Regions from separate parts of the Hymenobacter miniatus genome, predicted to be linked through region 1. Evidence: riboswitches for the same ligand, from Rfam matches in the RefSeq annotation. Region 1 holds a riboswitch; each other region holds the start of a gene.
The links. Region 1 has a riboswitch for S-adenosylmethionine ahead of JAO73_RS13145 (ATP-grasp domain-containing protein). Riboswitches for the same ligand answer to the same signal wherever they lie in the genome.

Region 1 (4,663 bases):
GCACAGCGCCGAGAAGGCGCAGCCCACGGCCGCCACCACGAAAGAAAGCGTCACGGCCGGCCCGGCGTTGTTGGCCGCGGCTATGCCGGTGAGCGAAAACAACCCCGCTCCGATAATTACGCCGATGCCAATGGCAACGAGGCTGATGCCGTTAAGGCTGCGCTTGAGGGTGTTAGCCCCCGTTTCGGCCGCTTCGGCACGAAGCAGCTCGAGTGATTTTTTAAGCATGAAAATGGGTGAACGCGCCAACCGGGGCACGTTGAATGACGAAAAAATAGAACGTCATGCAGCGCACAGCGAGGCATGACGTTTCTCCGGTGCTGGCGTGGGTTACGCCAACACCTGAATAACCGACTCCGAAAACCGCTCCATCTCCTCCAGTTGCGGGCTGGCTTGCAGCAGGAAGAAGTCCACGCCCACCTGCTCGAAGGCCCCGATGCGGTCCTGCAGCTGGGCGGGCGTGCCGGTGAGCCCCGTGCGCAGGCCGCGGTTCGACACCGAATAATCCTGCAGCGACACCTGCTGCTCCAGCTGCGTGCCGGCCAGCCACTGCTGGTAGTTGCCGTAGCCCGAAGCCGACGCCTGCACGTTGGTGATGCGGTCGAGCTCCTTTTTCACGGCCTGCTCGGTATCGCGCACCACGGTGTAGCCGGCCACGCCAAACTTCATGGGCGGGAGGCCTTTCTGCTCGCGGCGGCGGCGCATGTCGGCAATGCGGGCCCCAATTTGTTCCGGCGAGTCGCCGTGCATCACGTAGCCGTCGCACTGGCTCGAAATGAGGTCTTTAGCAGCCTCCGACTCGCCGCCGGCGTACAGGAACGGCGCCTTGGCCGGCTTGGGCTGCAAGATGTTGTCGGCCACTTGGTAGTACTTGCCCTGGTAGCTGAAATGGTCCTGCTTCCACACGTTGGTCACCACGTCGAGCCACTCTTTGGTGCGGGCGTACCGGTCGTCGTGCTGCTCGAAGTGCAGGCCGTATTTGGTGGCCTCGTCGCGCCACCAGCTGCTCACCACGTTGAGCGACAGGCGGCCGGGAGCAATCAGGTCGATGTTGGCGGCCTGCTTGGCCAGCAGCGCGGGGTTGTGGAAGGTGGGGCGCACGGCCACCATGATTTCCAGCTGCTCGGTGACGGCGGCCAGCGCAGCGGCCGTGCTCCAGGCTTCCAACGACGGCGCCTCGGTGCCCTTGATGTCGTTCAAGTACAGCTCCGCAATCAGCGTGAGGTCGTAGCCCCAGGCCTCGCTGCGCTGCGCCAGCTGCTTCACATAGCTCCAGTCGGTGGGCATCTGCTCGTCTTCGACGTTGCGCAGCCAGCCCCCGAAAATGGGCATCCAATATCCAAATTTCATGCTGTTGGCGATTTTGAGGGGTCCTCCTGCGGAGCTTGCCGAAGCACTCCTACCTGGTGAGTGGGCAACTTCGCTGCAACGAAGCGGTAGAAATGCTCCGGCAAACTCCGCGCGGGGACCGGGTTGTTGGGGCGTTAAGCGGTGGCCAGCTCGGCCGGCGCCGTGGTGGCCACGGCCGCGGGCAGCTGCGACTCCAGGTAGTCCACAAACCGGGCGTAGGGGTCGAAGCCGACCACGTTCACGGCGTCGGCCACGAAGTTGGACAGGGCGTTGATGTCGTAGAACAGGACGTCGCCGGTGCGGTCGTCAATCAAGTATTCGATGCCGCCCACGTCAATTTTGGCGGCGGCCACGATGCGCTCCACAGCGGCAATCACCTCGGCTGGCGGCGTGAAGGCCTCCACCTGAATGCCCTTCTTGGGCGCTTCGGTCAGGCAGAACTCGGCCGACTGCTCCTCCGGAATCTGGCAGATTTCGGCCGGGCACAGGTTGAAGCTTTCGCCGGTGGTGTACACCTTCATGGCGTAGAGAAACTTGCCGTCCAGCGTTTCGACGCGGTGGATGTGGCCGCCGCGGGGCGTCACGTATTCCTGCACCAGCGCGGTCTGGTCGATGCCGAGGTCAATCTGGTTGTTGTCGACGGCGGCCTGCAGGCCTTCCAGCGTGTCGAAGCGGATGATGCCCGCGCCGCTGCCGCCGATGTTCACCTTCACCACCACCGGGAAGCGCAGCTCGCGGGCGGCGTCGACGGCCCGCGAGGCGTGGTTAATCACAAACGACTTCGGGTATTTCAGGCCAAGCGACTCGAACAGCGACAGCTGCCGGGCCTTGTTGGTCTCGATGGCCGTGGCCGCCGAGCCGTTGATGATGCGCGTGCCAATGCGCTCCAAATGCGTGGCGTAGCCCGCCGTGTGAAAAATGCCCTGCCCGTGCCCGCGCAGGTAGGCCGAGGAGCTCATGCGGTTGACCACGAGGCTGTAGCGGCTTTCCTTTTCGGCGGGATTGAAGAGGTGGTGGGCGGCATCAATTTTCTCGTAGGGCAGCCCGCGGCGGTCCAGCTCTGCGAAGAGCGGCTTGAACCATTCGGGGTGTTCGAAGTAGATGCCAATGGGCTTTTGAGCAGCAGACATAATGGAAATGAGGGGGTTGAAACGTAGGCAAGCGGGCACGCTGCTCAACGCAGGTGGTGAACTGGCAAAGCCCGACATGAGACAGGAATGGAATTGCGCAGAGCAAGGCGCTGAGCCGGGGTCGGAAGAGGCCGAAACGCCGAGGCGGGCAGGCAAGCCGGACGCCGCACACGGCGGCCCGGCGAAGCCAACTTGCTCCGGACTCAGCTTTGGCTACCCGCGATGAAAAAACTACAGCGGGTTAGGCCGGACAACAACAGCAACAACACGCCATGCCAACGCAACGCATGGCAGCGGCGCGGGCACGAAAAGCGGCAAGAAAAACGGGTTGGTTGTTGGGGGCTTCCACGGCAACTTGTTTTTATATGGTCAGGAATTGGCACCGTGCCCGCGGTTGCGGGTGGTTGCCGGCGCGTCGTAGAGCCTGTCTCTCAGCGCCTCTGTATAAAAACAATCCTTCAGGGAGAAAGAATTGATACGGCAAAGATACAGCAGAAGCCCCCGACTTGTTCCAAATCGGGGGCTTCTGCTGTTTTTGAGGGGACGGTAGGCGCTAGTTGCGCAGGGCCAGCCGCACACCGGCCATCAGCCAGCGACCGGGCATCTGGGCCCCCAGCAAGTCGGAATACTGCGCATTGAACAGGTTTTGGGCCTGCCCCACCACCCACACGCGCCCGGGCAGCAGCGCCACGTCGAGGCGGCCGTTTATCACCACGTAGCTGGGCGTCAGCTCCGCGTCGTTGACGGTGGCGCTGGGAGTGGTGCGCTGGCCGGCGCGCTGCTTGTACACGCCCCCCACGCCCACGCTGAAGCGCCGGTGCGTCAAGCTCACGTTGCCGGTAATCAGCTGCTTGGCCACGTTGCTCAGGTACTGCGACACCACGTCGCCGGCCACGTCCAACTGGGTATAGGTGTAGCCCACGCTGCCGTCGAGCCGCAGCTGGGGCGCCAGTTGGGCGCGGGCGGTGGCTTCCAGCTCCAGGCCCTGAGTAGTCACGGCAAACAGGTTTTGGGCCAGCCGGTAGGTGGCGGCGGGGTTGAGGTTGGTGAGGCCCGTGGTTTCAATTACCTGGCTGCCGGATTGGCCCACGTAGTCAATCAGGTTGCGGCCGTAGCGGTTGAAGTAAGTGGCGCGCAGCGTGAGCACCGGCAGGGGCTGAAAATCAAGCCCGCCCTCGTAGCTCCAGGTGCGCTCCGCGCTGAGGTTGGGGTTGCCGATGTTGAAGCCCGAGGGCACCGTGCCGGGGCGGATGGACGAGTAGTATTGCTCCGTGAAATTGGCGGCCCGAATGGCCCGGCCCACGGCGCCGCGCACCGTGAGCTTCTCCCCCACCTGCTGGCTGGCCGTGAGCTGAGGCACCACTTCGGTGCCGTAGGCTTGGTCGTGGTCGAGGCGCAGGGCGGCCGTCAGGCTCAGGCCCGGGGTTGGGGTGAGGCCGGCCACGGCAAAGGCGCCCTGGTGCCACACGGCGTGGCGGCCCTGGTCGTTGCTGCGCACGGCGCGGCGGTCGGCCTGGCCGCCCAGGGTCAGGCGCACCTTGTCCGAGAAGGTAAGTTGGTGCTGGCCCTGCACGTTGAGGTAGTGCATGAGGTGGCTGCTGGCCACCGAAGCGGGCGTGTAGAGATAGTAGTCGGTGCTGGCGGTGCTCACCAACTGCAGCTCGGTGCGGGCGCGGGCGCTCCAGTCGTAGCGCAGCTGGCCCTGGTACCAGTCGCGCGCCGTGGTTTCGCGGGCTCGGTCGCCGGCTGCGGTGGTGTAGAAATTCTGGGCATTGTAGTCGCGCCGGTCGAAGCTGGCGCGGGCCGCGGCACTCAGCTTGTCGCTAATCTGGTAAGCGCCCGACAGCGAATAAGTATTGAGCTTGAAATCGTTGCGCCCGCCGCCGGGCAGGTTCAGCTGCTGGCCGCTGGCCGTGTTGTTGAGGATGCCACCGGCCAGGCGCAGCCCCTTTTCCTGGCCGTAGAAGCCGGCGTTGGTGCTTTTCAGGTCGTACTCGCCGGCCAGGAAGGTCCCGCCCAGCTCCAGGGCATCGGGGCGGTGGGTGGCGGCAAAGGTTTTGGTTACGATGTTGACGAAGCCGCCCACGGCGTCGGGGCCGTAGAGGGCCGCGCCCGGGCCGCGCACCACTTCAATCTGCTCAATCTCGGCCGGCGCGATGGGAAAGTAGCCCGCAAAGTGCCCG
Region 2 (4,663 bases), on a different contig from region 1:
GGCGCGAGGTAGTAGCCCCGCCAATGAGCAGGGGCGTTTTCATGCCGCGCTTTTCCATGGCCTGGGCCACGTACACCATTTCATCGAGCGAGGGCGTGATGAGGCCGGACAGGCCAATGACGTCCACGTTTTGCTTCTGGGCTTCGTCAAGAATTTTCTCCAGCGGCACCATCACGCCGAGGTCCACGATGTCGAAGTTGTTGCAGGCCAATACCACGCCCACAATGTTCTTGCCGATGTCGTGCACGTCGCCCTTCACCGTGGCCATCAGGATTTTGCCGGCCGTCTGGCGGTCCGAGCCCTGCTTATCGGCCAGCAGATACGGCTCCAGGTAGGCCACCGCCTTTTTCATCACGCGGGCCGATTTCACTACCTGCGGCAGGAACATTTTGCCGGCCCCGAACAGGTCGCCCACCACGTTCATGCCGGCCATCAGCGGGCCCTCAATCACGTCGAGCGGGCGGGCCAGCTCCCGGCGGGCGGCCTCGGTGTCTTCGTCGATAAACTCGGTAATGCCCTTCACCAACGCGTGCGACAGGCGCTCCTGCACCGGCAGGCTGCGCCACTCGTCGGCTTTCACTTCGGCCTTGTCCTTCTGTTTCACCGTGTCGGCAAATTCCACCAGGCGCTCGGTGGCGTCGGCGCGGCGGTTGAGCAGCACGTCTTCAACCAATTCCAGCAAATGGGGCTCGATTTCATCGTACACGCCGAGCTGGCCGGGGTTCACGATGCCCATGTCCAGGCCGGCCCGGATGGCGTGGTAGAGGAAGGCCGTGTGCATGGCCTCGCGCACCACGTCGTTGCCGCGGAAGGAGAACGAAATGTTCGAAATGCCGCCGCTGGTGAGCGCGCCGGGCAGGTTCGTCTTAATCCAGCGCACGGCCTCGATGAAGTCGAGCGCATAGTTGCGGTGCTCGTCCATGCCCGTGCCCACGGTCAGGATGTTGGGGTCGAAAATGATGTCGGACGGGTCGAAGCCCACTTCCTTCGTCAGAATGTCGTAGCTGCGCTGGCAGATTTCGATGCGGCGCGCCAGCGAGTCGGCCTGGCCGTTTTCGTCGAAGGCCATCACCACCACGGCCGCGCCGTACTGGCGCACCGTGTGGGCCCGCTCGCGGAAGGCCGCCTCGCCTTCTTTCAGCGAGATGGAGTTCACGATGCTCTTGCCCTGCACGCATTTCAGGCCGGCTTCGAGCACGCTCCACTTCGAGGAGTCAATCATGACGGGCACCCGCGCAATGTCGGGCTCCGAGGCGATGAGGTGCAGAAACGTCGTCATCACCTGCTCCGAATCGAGCATGCCCTCGTCCATGTTGATGTCGAGCACCTGGGCGCCTTCTTCCACTTGCAGGCGGGCCACGGCCAGGGCTTCCTCGTACGCGCCGGTGCGAATGAGGCGGGCGAAAGCGCGCGAACCCGTCACGTTGCAACGCTCGCCCACGTTCACGAACAGGCTTTCCTCTTTGATGGTAAACGGCTCCAGTCCGCTCAGGCGCGTGGAAGGCGTGGGTACGGAGGGCAATTGGCGGGGCTGGTATTTCTCGGCCAGCTTGCTCAGCTCGGCAATGTGCTGGGGCGTGGTGCCACAACAACCACCCACCACCGTCACGATGCCTTCCTTCAGATATTCCTCCACCAGCGCCGCAAATTCCTGCGCCGATTCATCATACCCACCAAAAGCGTTGGGCAAACCCGCGTTGGGATAAGCCGAAATGTGCACGTCGGAAATGCGGCTCAATTCCTCCACGTACTGCTTGAGCTGGTGGGCCCCGAGGGCGCAATTCAGGCCCACGCTCAGCAGCGGCAGGTGGCGGATAGAGTTCCAGAATGCCTCCACCGTCTGGCCGCTCAGCGTGCGGCCCGAGGCGTCGGTGATGGTGCCCGAAATCATGACGGGCACCACGCGGCCGCCTTCGTCGAAGAACTTCTGCACGGCGTAGAGCGCGGCTTTGGCGTTCAGCGTGTCGAAGATGGTTTCGATGAGCAGCGTGTCCACGCCGCCGTCCACGAGGCCGCGCACTTGCTCCAGGTAAGCCGTGGCCAGCTCGTCGAAGGTCACGGCGCGGAAGCCGGGCCGGTTCACGTCGGGCGAGAGCGAGGCGGTGCGGTTGGTGGGGCCCACGGCGCCGGCCACGAAGCGCGGCCGCTCGGGCGTGCTGTACTCGTCGGCCGCCTCGCGGGCCAGGCGGGCCGACTCGTAATTCAGCTCGTACACAATGTGCTCCAGCCCATAGTCGGCCTGCGCAATGGTAGTGCCGGAGAAGGTGTTAGTTTCCACCATGTCGGCCCCGGCGGCGAAGTACTCGGCGTGAATGCCCTTGATGATGTCGGGCCGCGTCAGGCTCAGCAGGTCGTTGTTGCCGCGCAGGGGCTTGGGGTGGTCGGCGAAGCGCGTGCCGCGGAAATCCTCCTCCGTGAGCAGATGGCGCTGAATCATGGTGCCCATGGCGCCATCGAGAATCAGCAGGCGCTGGCGGAGCAGCTCGGGAAGGGGAGAGGGGGCGGCGAGGGTGGCAGTGGACATTTCTTTCGGGGGCGAATAGCTACGGAAGCGCGTATCCAGAAAGAAACCCGTGCGCAGGCGCACAGTTCCGGCTGTCATCTTCTTTCACCAAAACGGCGGTGAAACGGGAGTTGGCACCTACTCGCGGTAGGTTGCCAAGACGTCATCGGGCCCGGTCCCTCGGTCTTTCTGGATAGCAGCGTAGGACGAAGATACAACACTGCCACAAAAACAACCCCACGTCGAAATCAGACCAAAAAACTGCGGCCCCGGCCCACGCCAACAAGGGCGCAGGCCGGGGCCGTTTGGCATAACGAAAAGAACGAAGGCTAGTCTTTCTTCACGCAATTGGGGACGGTTTTGCCGTCCTTTTTCTTGGTGCCCTCCTGCTCGTAGCCTTTCCAGCAGGGGTCTTTTTTGGCGGTGCTTGCTTTTTTCGTCGGCATAATCGGGTGGGTTGCGGTGAGAAAAAAGACGGTGGCCAATGCGCCGGGCCACCTTCAACACTCAGCCGCTGGCGCTGCGGCTCCCGTTGCTTTACGGAGCCAGCGCACGGAGGTTCCCCAACATCCGGCCTACAGCGCCCACGCCGGCCACGCGCTGCCCGCCGCAAACACGGCCGGCTCGGGCGGCAGCTCCAGAAATGCGGTGGCGCCCACAAGCCCCATCATGTCGCCGGAGCCGCCCACGCGCAACGGCGTGGCCAGACGGCGGCCCTCGGCGTCCACGGCCAGACGCACGGGCACGAAGTGCGTGAGCGGGGGCTTGAAATTGATGTTCGCGGTGAGCACGGCCGGTTGCGGGGCCTCGTCCGTGGCGGCCGCTTCGGCGGCGCCTTCGGGCTGTTGCACGGCGCGCAGCCAGGGCCGCACGTAGCGGCAGGCCGTGATGAAAGTCGACACCGGATTGCCGGGCAGCCCAAACACCACCGGCCCGCCGGCCCGCGCCCCAAACCACAGCGGCTTGCCCGGCCGCTGCTGCACTTCGTGAAATATTTCCCTGACGTGCAGTTCGCGCAGCAGGCCCGGCAGGTGGTCGGCGCGGCCCTTGCTCACGGCGCCGCTCAGCACCACGGCGTCGAAGCCCGCGCCCAGAATTTTGGTGAGGCCGTCGCGCAGTTCGTCCAGCGCATCGGGCAGGTGGAACAGGGAAACGTCGGCCCCCTGCTGGCCGAAAAGCGCCTGCAAGGCATAGGCGTTAGACCGCCGAATCTGGTGCGGCAGCGGCGTTTCCTGAATGCCCACCAGCTCGTCGCCGGTGCTCACTACGGCCACGCGGGCGGCGCGCGTTACCTGCATTTCGGCGGCGCCCACGGTGGCGGCCACGGCCAGTTCGGCGGGCCCGAGGCGGGTGCCGGGCAGCAGCAGGGCCTCGCCCGCGCGGCGGTCGGCGGCCTGGTGGTGGATGTTGACGCCGGGGGCTTCGGGCGGCGGAATCTGGACGGTGGCGCGGTTGTCGTGCAGCAGGATGTCCTCGTAACGGACCACCACATCGGTACCGGCGGGGAGCACGGCGCCCGTCATCACCTCCACTGCTTGCCGGGGGCTGAGCAGCGGCCGGGGCGGGGCGCCGGCGTACTGGGCGTGTTGGATTTCAAACTCGGTCTGGCCCCCGGCCCAGGCGGCGTGGGCCACCGCAATGCCGTCCATGGCCACCCGGTTGAAGGGCGGGAAGTCGCGGTCGGCCGTCAGCGTCTCGGCCAGGATGCGGCCAGCGGCGTGGGGCAGGGCGACGGTTTCAGTCGGCAGGGGGCGGGCCGTGGCGAGTACGCGGGCCGTGGCTTCGGCGGGAGTGAGCATGGAGAATTTTGTTGCGGTGCGGAACAGGGGGAACGCAGGTCAAAGAAAACAGCCCGTCATGCTTCGGCTGCGCTCAGCATGACGGGCTAAGTATTTTTTCGTTGACGCTACGGAATCAACCGGTCCTCGCGCAGCTGGGCAAACAAATCAAAGAAGGAATCCTCCGTTGACTGGAACACGGTGAAGCCGCGCTTGCGGCTGTTGGCCATGTCGGTTATCACTTCAATGGGCCGGCCCAGGTCCAGGTCGGTGTGCCAGGGCGAAGCCAGGCGGCTCAACTCTGCCTCGGCCAGGCCGTGCTTGGTGGCAATTGCACGCCACAGCTCCGCGTCGCCCGCCATTTCGGCTTCCAGCGGGTGGA
Region 3 (4,663 bases), on a different contig from region 1:
TTTTCCAGCATCAGCGTGGCGCCGTCGGCCGACTTCAGCGTGAGCTTGTCGTCGGTGAGGGTTTCTACGGCGAAAGTGTTGGCCGTAGCGCTGCCTTCGGGGGTGAAGGTGATGGTTTTACCGGCCTGGTCAAAGGTGTACTTGCCCGACACGGCACCGGCGGCGCCGTCGGTCATGGTGTAGTTGCCGTTGGCAAAAACGTGAAGCTCCTGCTGTTTTTGCGCGTCAGTTTGCTTTACTTTGTCGCCACTGGCATCGGTTTCTTTAGCAGTTTTCCATACCTTGCTATCGGTGCCGTACAGCATATTCACGCCTTCTACCTTGCCTTTGTCGTTGCCACACGCCGTGACAAACAACGACACCAACAGCAACAGGCTGGCGAAATAACGGAGCGAAAAAAGGGACTGAAGTTTCATGAGCACAAAAAGAAGAATGGTGAAAGAATGAGAAAGCCTGCGGTTGCAAACTCGTCGGCTTACGGACCCGCAAGCAAAAGAGTTTACGCCGTAACCTCGTCGGAGCCGGCCCGTATATGGGCCCTGTTGGCTACCCCACGGGGCGGCTCATTCAATTTTTTTTTCATCAAACGGAACAAATCCATGGGACTCTTTGATTTTCTCAGCGACAAAGGCGAGCAAAAACCCGTAGAGCCCGCAGCGAAGCCGGCTGCTGGCGGCACTGATTTTTTCGGAAACGCGGCCAATGCCAATCCAGCCGCCGCCGGCGATTCGTACACCGTGGTAAGCGGTGACTCGCTGTCTAAAATTGCCAAACACCACTACGGCGATGCCGCCAAGTGGCATCAGATATACGAGGCCAACAAGGCCACCATCGGCAGTAACCCTGACCATATCGAAGTCGGCCAGGTGTTAACCCTACCTAGTCTCTAGGTACTTTTTTGCAGAAAAAAGGTGAGAAAAGCCACTCTGTTTCAGGGTGGCTTTTTTGTGTTTGGGCGGGTCCGAAAACGGCCAGCGAAAAATTTATTTCGCCCTGCTTGCTTGCCCGTCCAAAAATTTCTCTCGTACATTTGCCCCCACCAACCCGGTACTCCCTGCTAACGGCGGGAAGTTTTACGTTTTATACAGAAGCGGCGAGAGACTAGGCTCCCTGACCCGCTGGCAACCTTCCTTCCTGTGAAAGGTGCCAATTCCTACCCACTGCGGCGTTGGCCGCGCTGGGGCATATGACTCGAGTGCCATGGAAAATTCTTCTCGTTTCGCCTTTCCCAACCCGACTCCTGCGGCTGCTTTGCGCGCCGGGGCTTCGGGTTTTTCTGTTTCGGCCCCGGGCCGTTGCATGCCGGCCGCGCCGTTCGCCCGAATGCGAATGTGCTGTTGCTGCCCGTGTTGTTGCTAAGCTGATTTCGGCTTAGGCACCCCCTCCCCTCCTTTCTGGATTTTCTGGTGGCTTCTCGGGGCCGTCGCGCGCCTTTTCGGCACGTTCGGCGCGCACCAGGCCGCCGCTTCAGCACGGGCACACTTCGGGGACTTGCTGCGCTTCAAGTGCTTATGAACAAGCCAATTAGCGCCTTTCTCTATCAACTCATTCCGGTTTTTCAACCTTCAACCATTCCCCCATCATGTCCGCTCAATCCCTGCACTTCGAAACCCTGCAACTCCACGCCGGCCAGCAGCCCGACCCCACCACCGGCTCGCGCGCGGTGCCCATTCACCAAACCACCAGCTACGTGTTCAAGAACGCCGAGCACGGCGCCAACCTGTTTGCTCTGAAAGAGTTCGGCAACATTTATACCCGCCTCATGAACCCGACCACCGACGTGTTTGAGCAGCGTGTGGCGGCGCTGGAAGGCGGCGTGGCCGCGCTGGCCACCAGCTCGGGCCAGGCGGCGCAGTTCATTGCCCTCAACAACATCCTGCAGGCCGGCGACAACTTCGTGAGCACGGCCTTCCTCTACGGCGGCACCTACAACCAGTTTAAGGTGGCCTTCAAGCGGTTGGGCATCGAGGTGCGCTTCGCCGACGGCGACAACCCGGCCTCGTTTGAGGAGTTGATTGACGAAAATACCAAGGCCATTTACCTCGAAACCATTGGCAACCCCAGCTTCAGTATTCCGGACTTTGAGGCCATTGCGGCCATTGCCAACCGGCACGACCTGCCGCTGATTGTGGACAACACCTTTGGGGCGGGCGGCTACCTGTTTCGGCCCCTGGAGCACGGCGCGCACATCGTGGTAGAGTCGGCCACGAAGTGGATTGGCGGGCACGGCACCAGCATCGGCGGCGTGATTGTGGACGGCGGCACCTACGACTTCGGCAACGGCAAATTCCCGCAGTTCACCGAGCCCAGCGAAGGCTACCACGGCCTAGTGTTCAACGACGTATTTGGCAAGGGCGGGCCGTTTGGCAACATCGCCTTCATCATACGGGCCCGGGTGGAAGGCCTGCGCGACTTCGGCCCCTCGCAGAGCCCGTTCAACGCTTTCCAACTGCTCATCGGACTCGAAACCCTGAGCCTGCGCGTGGAGCGCACCGTGGAAAACGCCCTCAAAATCGCGACTTGGCTGGAGCAGCACCCGCAGGTGGAAAGCGTGAACTACCCCGGCTTGCCCAGCAGCCCCTACCACCGCCTGGCGCAGAAATACCTGAAGCGCGGCTTCGGCGGCGTGCTGAGCTTCTGCATCAAAGGCAGCAAGGAAACGGCCACGCAGTTCATCGATAACCTCAAGCTTATCAGCCACCTGGCCAACGTGGGCGACGCTAAGACGCTCATCATTCAGCCTTCGGCCACCACGCACCAGCAGCTCAGCGACGAGGAACAACTGGCCGCTGGCGTCACGCCCACGTCGTTGCGCCTGTCGGTGGGCATCGAGCATTTTGAAGACATCAAGGGCGACTTGCAGGCCGCGTTTGACGCCGTGGGCAATACGGCCAGCCTGCCTACGGAAGGCGAGGCCGTGACCGAGCCCGAATTAGAGCACGCCCAGCCGCTGGAAGTGTAACCCCACCGCCGCCAGCGGGCCACCCCTGGTGGGCCGGTGCCAGTCTCGCTGGCGGCTTCTTGCTAGTTAGGTCGATGCAGAACCAGCCCACGGGCGGGCCCACTTTCCTGCAGTTTGTTGGAGAAAGATGGGGGTGAGATACCAAGGGCCGGTTTCGTGCGCTGGTTCTGCAGCGACTTTTTTACACTTGATGACCCATGTCAGACCATATTTTTCACCTGCCCGACCTGCTTCTTGAAAGCGGCGAAACCCTGGCCGGGGCCCACGTGGCCTACCGCACCTGGGGCCAGCTCAACGAGGACCGCGACAACGTGGTGTGGGTGTGCCACGCCCTCACGGCCAACGCCGACGTGCTGGCCTGGTGGCCGGGGCTGGTGGGGCCGGGGTGCTACTACGACCCCGCCGAGTACTTCATTGTGTGCGCCAACGTGCTGGGCTCCTGCTACGGCAGCACCAGCCCACGCGACCCGGACCCCGCCACGGGCCGCCCGCGCTACCAGCACTTTCCGCGGCTGACCATCCGCGACCTGGTGGCGGCGCACGAGGCCCTGCGCCAGGACCTGGGCCTCACCGACATTCACACCCTGATAGGCGGTTCGCTGGGCGGGCAGCAGGCCTTGGAGTGGGCCGTGCAGCGGCCCGATTTGTTCGACCACCTCGTGGTCATTGCCACCAACGCCCGGCACTCGGCCTGGGGCATTGCCTTCAACGAGGCCCAGCGCCTGGCCATTGAAGCCGACCCCACTTACGCCGCCGGCCAGCCCGGCGGGGGCGACGAAGGCCTGCGCGCCGCCCGCGCCATGGCCCTGCTCAGCTACCGCAGCTACTTGGCCTACGCCGACACCCAAACCGACCCCGACGACGACCACCTGCCGCACGAGCACCGCGCCAGCACCTACCAACGCTACCAGGGCGACAAGCTGGTGGCCCGCTTCGACGCCTATAGCTACGTGGCCCTGAGCCGCAGCATGGACAGCCACAACCTGGGCCGCGGCCGGGGCGGCGTGGCGGCGGCGCTGCGGCGCATCGGGGCTCGCACGCTGGTGCTGGGCATCACGTCCGACGTGCTGTTTCCGCTGAGTGAGCAGCGCGAGCTGGCCGCTCACATTCCGGGCGCGATGTACGCGGAGCTGGACTCCCGCTACGGGCACGACGGTTTCCTGCTGGAAACGGCAGGAATTACGCACTTTCTGGAGCGGTTTTACGCGCCCACGTTCGTGCATTAATTTTTGGCGCAGCAACGCAATCAATTTAAAAGAAAGCCCCTTCAGTGGCTTAGAAAGCTGTCGCTGAAGCACAAATCTCGGCAGATTGGCACAAAGACCAAACCACTGGTACAAACACACATTGGCCGGCACAAAGAGCGTAGCTATGGTACAAGCTTGCTTATGAAAGAGCCGCCTAGGGATTAACGCCCAACCTTCTCATCTATCAAAGAAATGAACCCAACCCAACCGCCCCTGCGCATTGGCCTCATCGGCTTTGGCTGCGTGGGGCAGGGCTTCTACGACATCGTGCAGCGCCAGCCCGAACTGGGCCTCACCGTGACGCGCATTGCCGTGAAAAGCCCCACCAAGCCCCGGACGCTGCCCGCCGAGCGGTTTAGTCTGCAGGCCGATGACCTGCTGGCCGACCCCGAGCTGGACCTTCTGGTGGAAGTCATTGACGACGCGACCGAGGCCTTCCGGCTGGTGAGCGCGG
Region 4 (4,663 bases), on a different contig from region 1:
GGCCCGCAAAAAAGAGGCGGGTATTTCCGCAAACGATTGCAAAAGTTGCTGGGAATTAATACATTTAGTTTATGGCACATTTCATCAATCACCTCGTCCAGAGCTGGGGCCTGAGCCCGGTGCACTACTGGCACTTGCGCCTGCTCACGGCCTTGCTGCTCACGCCGTTGCTGGGCGTGCTCTACGTGGTGCTTTTCGACCGGCCCAAGCGGCCCACGGCGGGCCGCCAGCTGTGGCACCGGTAGAATAGAACGCGCCCAAGCGTTTCGTCATCCTGCTTCGTCGCGCCCGCTGAAGCACAGCGCGCTTGGGCAAGCCGTTTCGTTGGCTGGCGCGGCCGGGTGTTTCTTTGGGCTGGTAAATACAACCCGGCCCCATGTTGCACGAAACCCTGCTCCTCGTTCTCGGCCTGCTGTTCGTCGTGTTTCTGCTGGTGATGCTGGCGCAGCAGCTGCGCATTTCCTACCCCATTTTTCTGGTGTTGGGTGGGCTGGCGCTCAGCTTTGTGCCCGGCCTGCCGCGGGTGGCCATTGCGCCCGATTTAATATTCCTGATTTTCCTGCCGCCGCTGCTCTACGAGGCGGCCTGGACCACCTCCTGGAACGATTTCTGGCGCTGGCGTCGGGCCATTGGGCTGCTCGCGTTTGGGCTGGTGGCCTTTACTTCGGCCATTGTGGCCTACGTGGCGCGGGCCGTCATTCCGGGGTTTACGCTGGGGCTGGGGTTCCTGCTCGGGGGCATCATTTCGCCGCCCGATGCAGTGGCGGCCACTTCAGTGCTGCGCGGCATCAAGGTGCCGCGGCGGGTGACGGCTATTCTGGAAGGTGAGAGCCTGATTAACGACGCCAGCAGCCTGATTGTGTTTCGGTTTGCGTTGCTGGCGGTGTCGTCGGGCGTGTTTGTGTGGCAGGAGGCGGCCACCAGCTTTCTGCTGGTGAGCGGCATGGGGCTGGCGGTGGGGCTGGGCGTGGCCTACGGCTTCTACCTCATTCACAAGTACCTGCCCACCACGCCCAGCATCAACACGGTGCTCACCTTCATGGCGCCCTACGTGATGTATTTGCTGGCCGAGGAATTCCACTTTTCGGGCGTGCTGGCGGTGGTGAGCGGCGGGTTGCTGCTTTCGCACCTGTCGCACCGGGTGTTCGACGCCAACACCCGCCTGCAGGCCAACAGCGTGTGGGCCAGCGTGAGCTTCGTGCTGAATGGGCTGGTGTTCATTCTCATTGGCCTGCAGTTGCCCATTGCGGTGGAAGGGCTGGGCGAATACTCTTTGCAGCAAGGCATTGCCTACGGTTTGCTGATGAGCGGGCTGGTCATTGTCATTCGGCTGCTGTGGATGTACCCGGCGGCGTTCATTCCGCGCTATTTGAGCAAAAGCATCCGCAATGCCGAGCCCAGCCCCGGCTGGCAGGGCACGCTGGTGCTGGGCTGGGCGGGCATGCGCGGGGTGGTGTCGCTGGCCTCGGCGCTATCGGTGCCGCTGATGACCAACGACGGCCTGCAGTTCCCGCAGCGCAACCTCGTTCTGTTCATCACATTTGTGGTCATTTTGGTCACGCTGGTGCTGCAGGGGCTCACGCTGCCGGCCATCATCCGCTTCACCCGGATTGCCGAGCGCGACGACCGCATGCCCCTCGAAGAGCAGGAAGCCGGCGTGCGCCTGCACCTGCGCACCGCGGCCGTGAAGCACCTGCAGCGCCACTACGCCGCCGAAACGGAAGCCAACGAGCTGATTGCCCGCCTGCAGCAGCGCATGCAAACCGAAATCAACCTCACCACCCGCACCCTCAACGCGCTGGAAACCGACCAGGCCGGCCGCGACGCCCTGCGCCAGTACCACCTCGTGCTGCTCGATGTGCTGAACGTGGAGCGCGAGGCCCTGGCCCACCTGCGCCACCACGACAGCTTCGACGACGAAGTGCTGCGCCAGCAGGAAGCCCAACTGGACCTGGACGAGGCCAAGGTGAAGCACATTGAGCGGTAGGGGAGGGCGGCCGGCTGATAACGGAACGTCATGCAGAGCGCAGCGAAGCATCTCGCCTGCTTCAACTAATATCAATTAAATTACTACCACACGCGAGATGCTTCGCTGCGCTCTGCAGGAAGTGCTGATTATTTTTTCCACTCCCTCGCTTGCGTCGTTTCAGGCCGCCGCTATCTTTGCGGCACGCTCCCTAATCGGGGCACTTATCAAGAAAGGCGGAGGGACAGGCCCTGCGATGCCTTAGCAACCAGTAGCAATACCAGGTGCTAAATCCTGTTCTGAATCAGTTTCGGCCGGTTCAGGAGAAGATAAGTCTACAAGATGTTCCCCGACTGCAGCGGTGGTGCTCTTCTGACTTGTCGGAAGGGCTTTTTTTGTGCCCTTTCGGTAAGAAATCTTGAAAGTGCTTAGGTACCCGGGTGCGTTTTCGTCTCAGCCACAAAACGCTCATTGCCTCATGCAAGCCTCCACCCGCCTCATTCAGTCCTTTCCCGTCGACGAACAAACCGGTGCCCTCGCGGTGCCGATATACCAGACCTGTACCTTCGTGCAGGAGTCGCCGGGCGTGCACAAGGGCTACGACTACTCCCGCACCGCCAACCCCACCCGCAGCGCCCTGGAGCAGCTGCTGGCCGGCCTCGAGCACGGCCATTCGGCCTACGCCTTTGCCAGCGGCATGGCCGCCATCGATGCCGTGCTGAAGTTGCTCTCGACCGGCGACCAGATTGTGGCCATCGACGACATCTACGGCGGGGCCTTCCGCCTGTTTGAGCACGTGTACCGCCGTTTCGGCATCGACATCGTGTATTGCGACACCGCCGACCTGGCCCAGGTGCAGGCCGCCATCACCGAGCGCACCAAGCTGGTGTGGCTGGAGACGCCCTCGAACCCCACGCTCAAAGTCTCCGACATTGCCGGGCTGGCCGAGCTGGCCCACGCCGCCGGTGCCTGGCTGTGCGTCGACAACACCTTTGCTTCGCCCGTGCTGCAGCAGCCCATTCTGCTGGGCGCCGATTTGGTGGTGCACAGCGCCACCAAGTATTTGGGCGGCCATTCCGATTTGATTGCCGGCGCCGTGGTGGCAGCTACCGAAGAGCTGGGCAAGCAAATCCAGTTCATTCAAAACGCCTCGGGGGCCATACTGGGGCCGTTCGATTCGTTTTTGGTGATTCGCGGGCTCGAAACCCTGCATTTGCGCATTGCCCGGCACTGCAGCGCGGCCCTGCAGGTGGCCCGCTTCCTGCAAAGCCGCCCCGAAATCCAGGCTGTGTATTACCCCGGGCTGGAATCGCACCCCAACCACGGCCTGGCCCGGCAGCAGCAGCCCGACGGTTTTGGCGGCATCATCGCGCTGGTGCTGAAAGACGACACCGTGGACGCGGCCACGCAACTTGCCACCAGCCTGAACTACTTCAAGCTGGCCGTGAGCCTGGGCGGCGGCAAGAGCCTGGTGTGCCATTCGGCTTCGATGACGCACACGGCCATCCCGGCCGAGCAGCGCCGCGCCGCCGGCTTTGCCGACAGCCTGCTGCGCCTCTCCATTGGCCTGGAGGCCGCCGACGACCTCATTGCGGATTTGGCGCAGGCGCTCGATGGCTTGGGCGCTGCCGCGGCCAGCGCACCGCTGGCGGTGCCCGAAGCAGAGGCCGTGCTGGCCTAGCCGCAACGGCGGGCGGCAGGCTGGCTGCGCGAAGAAGCCAGTCAGTGGCCGCCCGCCGTTACGGGAGCCGCCACCGGGCCCAATGGCGGCCGTTTTATTCGGCCGATTTTTGGGCGCCAAGCATGATTTGGGCCATAAAAGCCTCCCCGACCGTGTCTGTTGCGTAAGTTGCGGCCGATGCTACGTTCCCTGTATTTTCTGTTGCTGCTGACGCTGGGGGCCACCCAGCTGCCGGCTTGCGCGCAAACCGCCACCACCCCGCCGGCCACCGCCGCCACGGCGCCGGGCCGGCCGCTGCCCTGGCTCGATTCGTTGCTGAATAGCTCGGCCATCCTGCGCCAGCACCAGGTGGGCCTGAGCTTGGCCTATGCCGACAGCACGAAGCCGTTCTACGGCTACCAAGAAGCCAAATACTTCACCCCGGCCAGCAACATGAAGCTGTTCAGCTTTTATGCCGGGCTGCACCTGCTCGGTGATTCGCTGCCGAGCCTGCGCTACTTCTCACGCCGCGACACGCTGTTTTTCCAGGGCACCGGCGACCCCACGCTGCTGCACGGCGACGTGCCCAGCCGCCGCGCCTACAGCTTTTTGCTGAACCGCCCCGAGAAAGTGCTGGCCTACTGCGACATCAAATGCGTGACGCCCTTCGGCCCCAGCTGGACCTGGGACGACTATGGCTACTATTTCCAGCCCGAGCGCGGGGCATTTCCCATCTACGGGCACACCGTGCGCTTCTACGCCGCCGCGCCCGCGCCCGCCAAGCCGCGGGCCGGCGGCACGGCCGCCACGCGGGCCGTGGCCCCGGCCATGCCGCGCGTGCGGGTGCTGCCGCGCTATTTCGTGCCGCTGGTGGGCCCGGCCACTTCCGACCTGCTCACGCCAGGCCTCGACAAGGACACCCACGTGTTGCGCGACCCCCGCGAAAACCGCTTCTACGTGCTGCCCTCCACCAAAAAATGGGTCGATGAAACGCCCTTCGTCACCAGCCGGGGGCTGATGCTGCGGCTGCTGGGCGA

Region 2: linked by a shared signal. The riboswitch ahead of metH (methionine synthase) and the one ahead of JAO73_RS13145 (ATP-grasp domain-containing protein) in region 1 are both predicted to bind S-adenosylmethionine.
Region 3: linked by a shared signal. The riboswitch ahead of JAO73_RS18925 (O-acetylhomoserine aminocarboxypropyltransferase/cysteine synthase family protein) and the one ahead of JAO73_RS13145 (ATP-grasp domain-containing protein) in region 1 are both predicted to bind S-adenosylmethionine.
Region 4: linked by a shared signal. The riboswitch ahead of JAO73_RS14470 (trans-sulfuration enzyme family protein) and the one ahead of JAO73_RS13145 (ATP-grasp domain-containing protein) in region 1 are both predicted to bind S-adenosylmethionine.

What each region holds. Positions count from the first base shown of each region.
Region 1 is NZ_JAELXR010000007.1:220,590-225,252, forward strand. It holds gene JAO73_RS13135 (amino acid permease) at 1-228, opposite strand, end outside; gene JAO73_RS13140 (LLM class flavin-dependent oxidoreductase) at 331-1,350, opposite strand; gene JAO73_RS13145 (ATP-grasp domain-containing protein) at 1,485-2,480, opposite strand; SAM riboswitch class I at 2,839-2,931, opposite strand; gene JAO73_RS13150 (TonB-dependent receptor plug domain-containing protein) at 3,034-4,663, opposite strand, start outside.
Region 2 is NZ_JAELXR010000004.1:316,535-321,197, forward strand. It holds gene metH (methionine synthase) at 1-2,524, opposite strand, end outside; SAM riboswitch class I at 2,596-2,703, opposite strand; gene JAO73_RS08635 (molybdopterin molybdotransferase MoeA) at 3,079-4,302, opposite strand; gene JAO73_RS08640 (SDR family oxidoreductase) at 4,410-4,663, opposite strand, start outside.
Region 3 is NZ_JAELXR010000014.1:92,583-97,245, forward strand. It holds gene JAO73_RS18915 (hypothetical protein) at 1-416, opposite strand, end outside; gene JAO73_RS18920 (LysM peptidoglycan-binding domain-containing protein) at 600-890, shown strand; SAM riboswitch class I at 1,078-1,193, shown strand; gene JAO73_RS18925 (O-acetylhomoserine aminocarboxypropyltransferase/cysteine synthase family protein) at 1,583-2,962, shown strand; gene metX (homoserine O-acetyltransferase MetX) at 3,160-4,188, shown strand; gene JAO73_RS18935 (homoserine dehydrogenase) at 4,402-4,663, shown strand, end outside.
Region 4 is NZ_JAELXR010000008.1:238,505-243,167, forward strand. It holds gene JAO73_RS14460 (hypothetical protein) at 72-245, shown strand; gene JAO73_RS14465 (Na+/H+ antiporter) at 377-1,987, shown strand; SAM riboswitch class I at 2,188-2,302, shown strand; gene JAO73_RS14470 (trans-sulfuration enzyme family protein) at 2,445-3,647, shown strand; gene JAO73_RS14475 (D-alanyl-D-alanine carboxypeptidase/D-alanyl-D-alanine-endopeptidase) at 3,825-4,663, shown strand, end outside.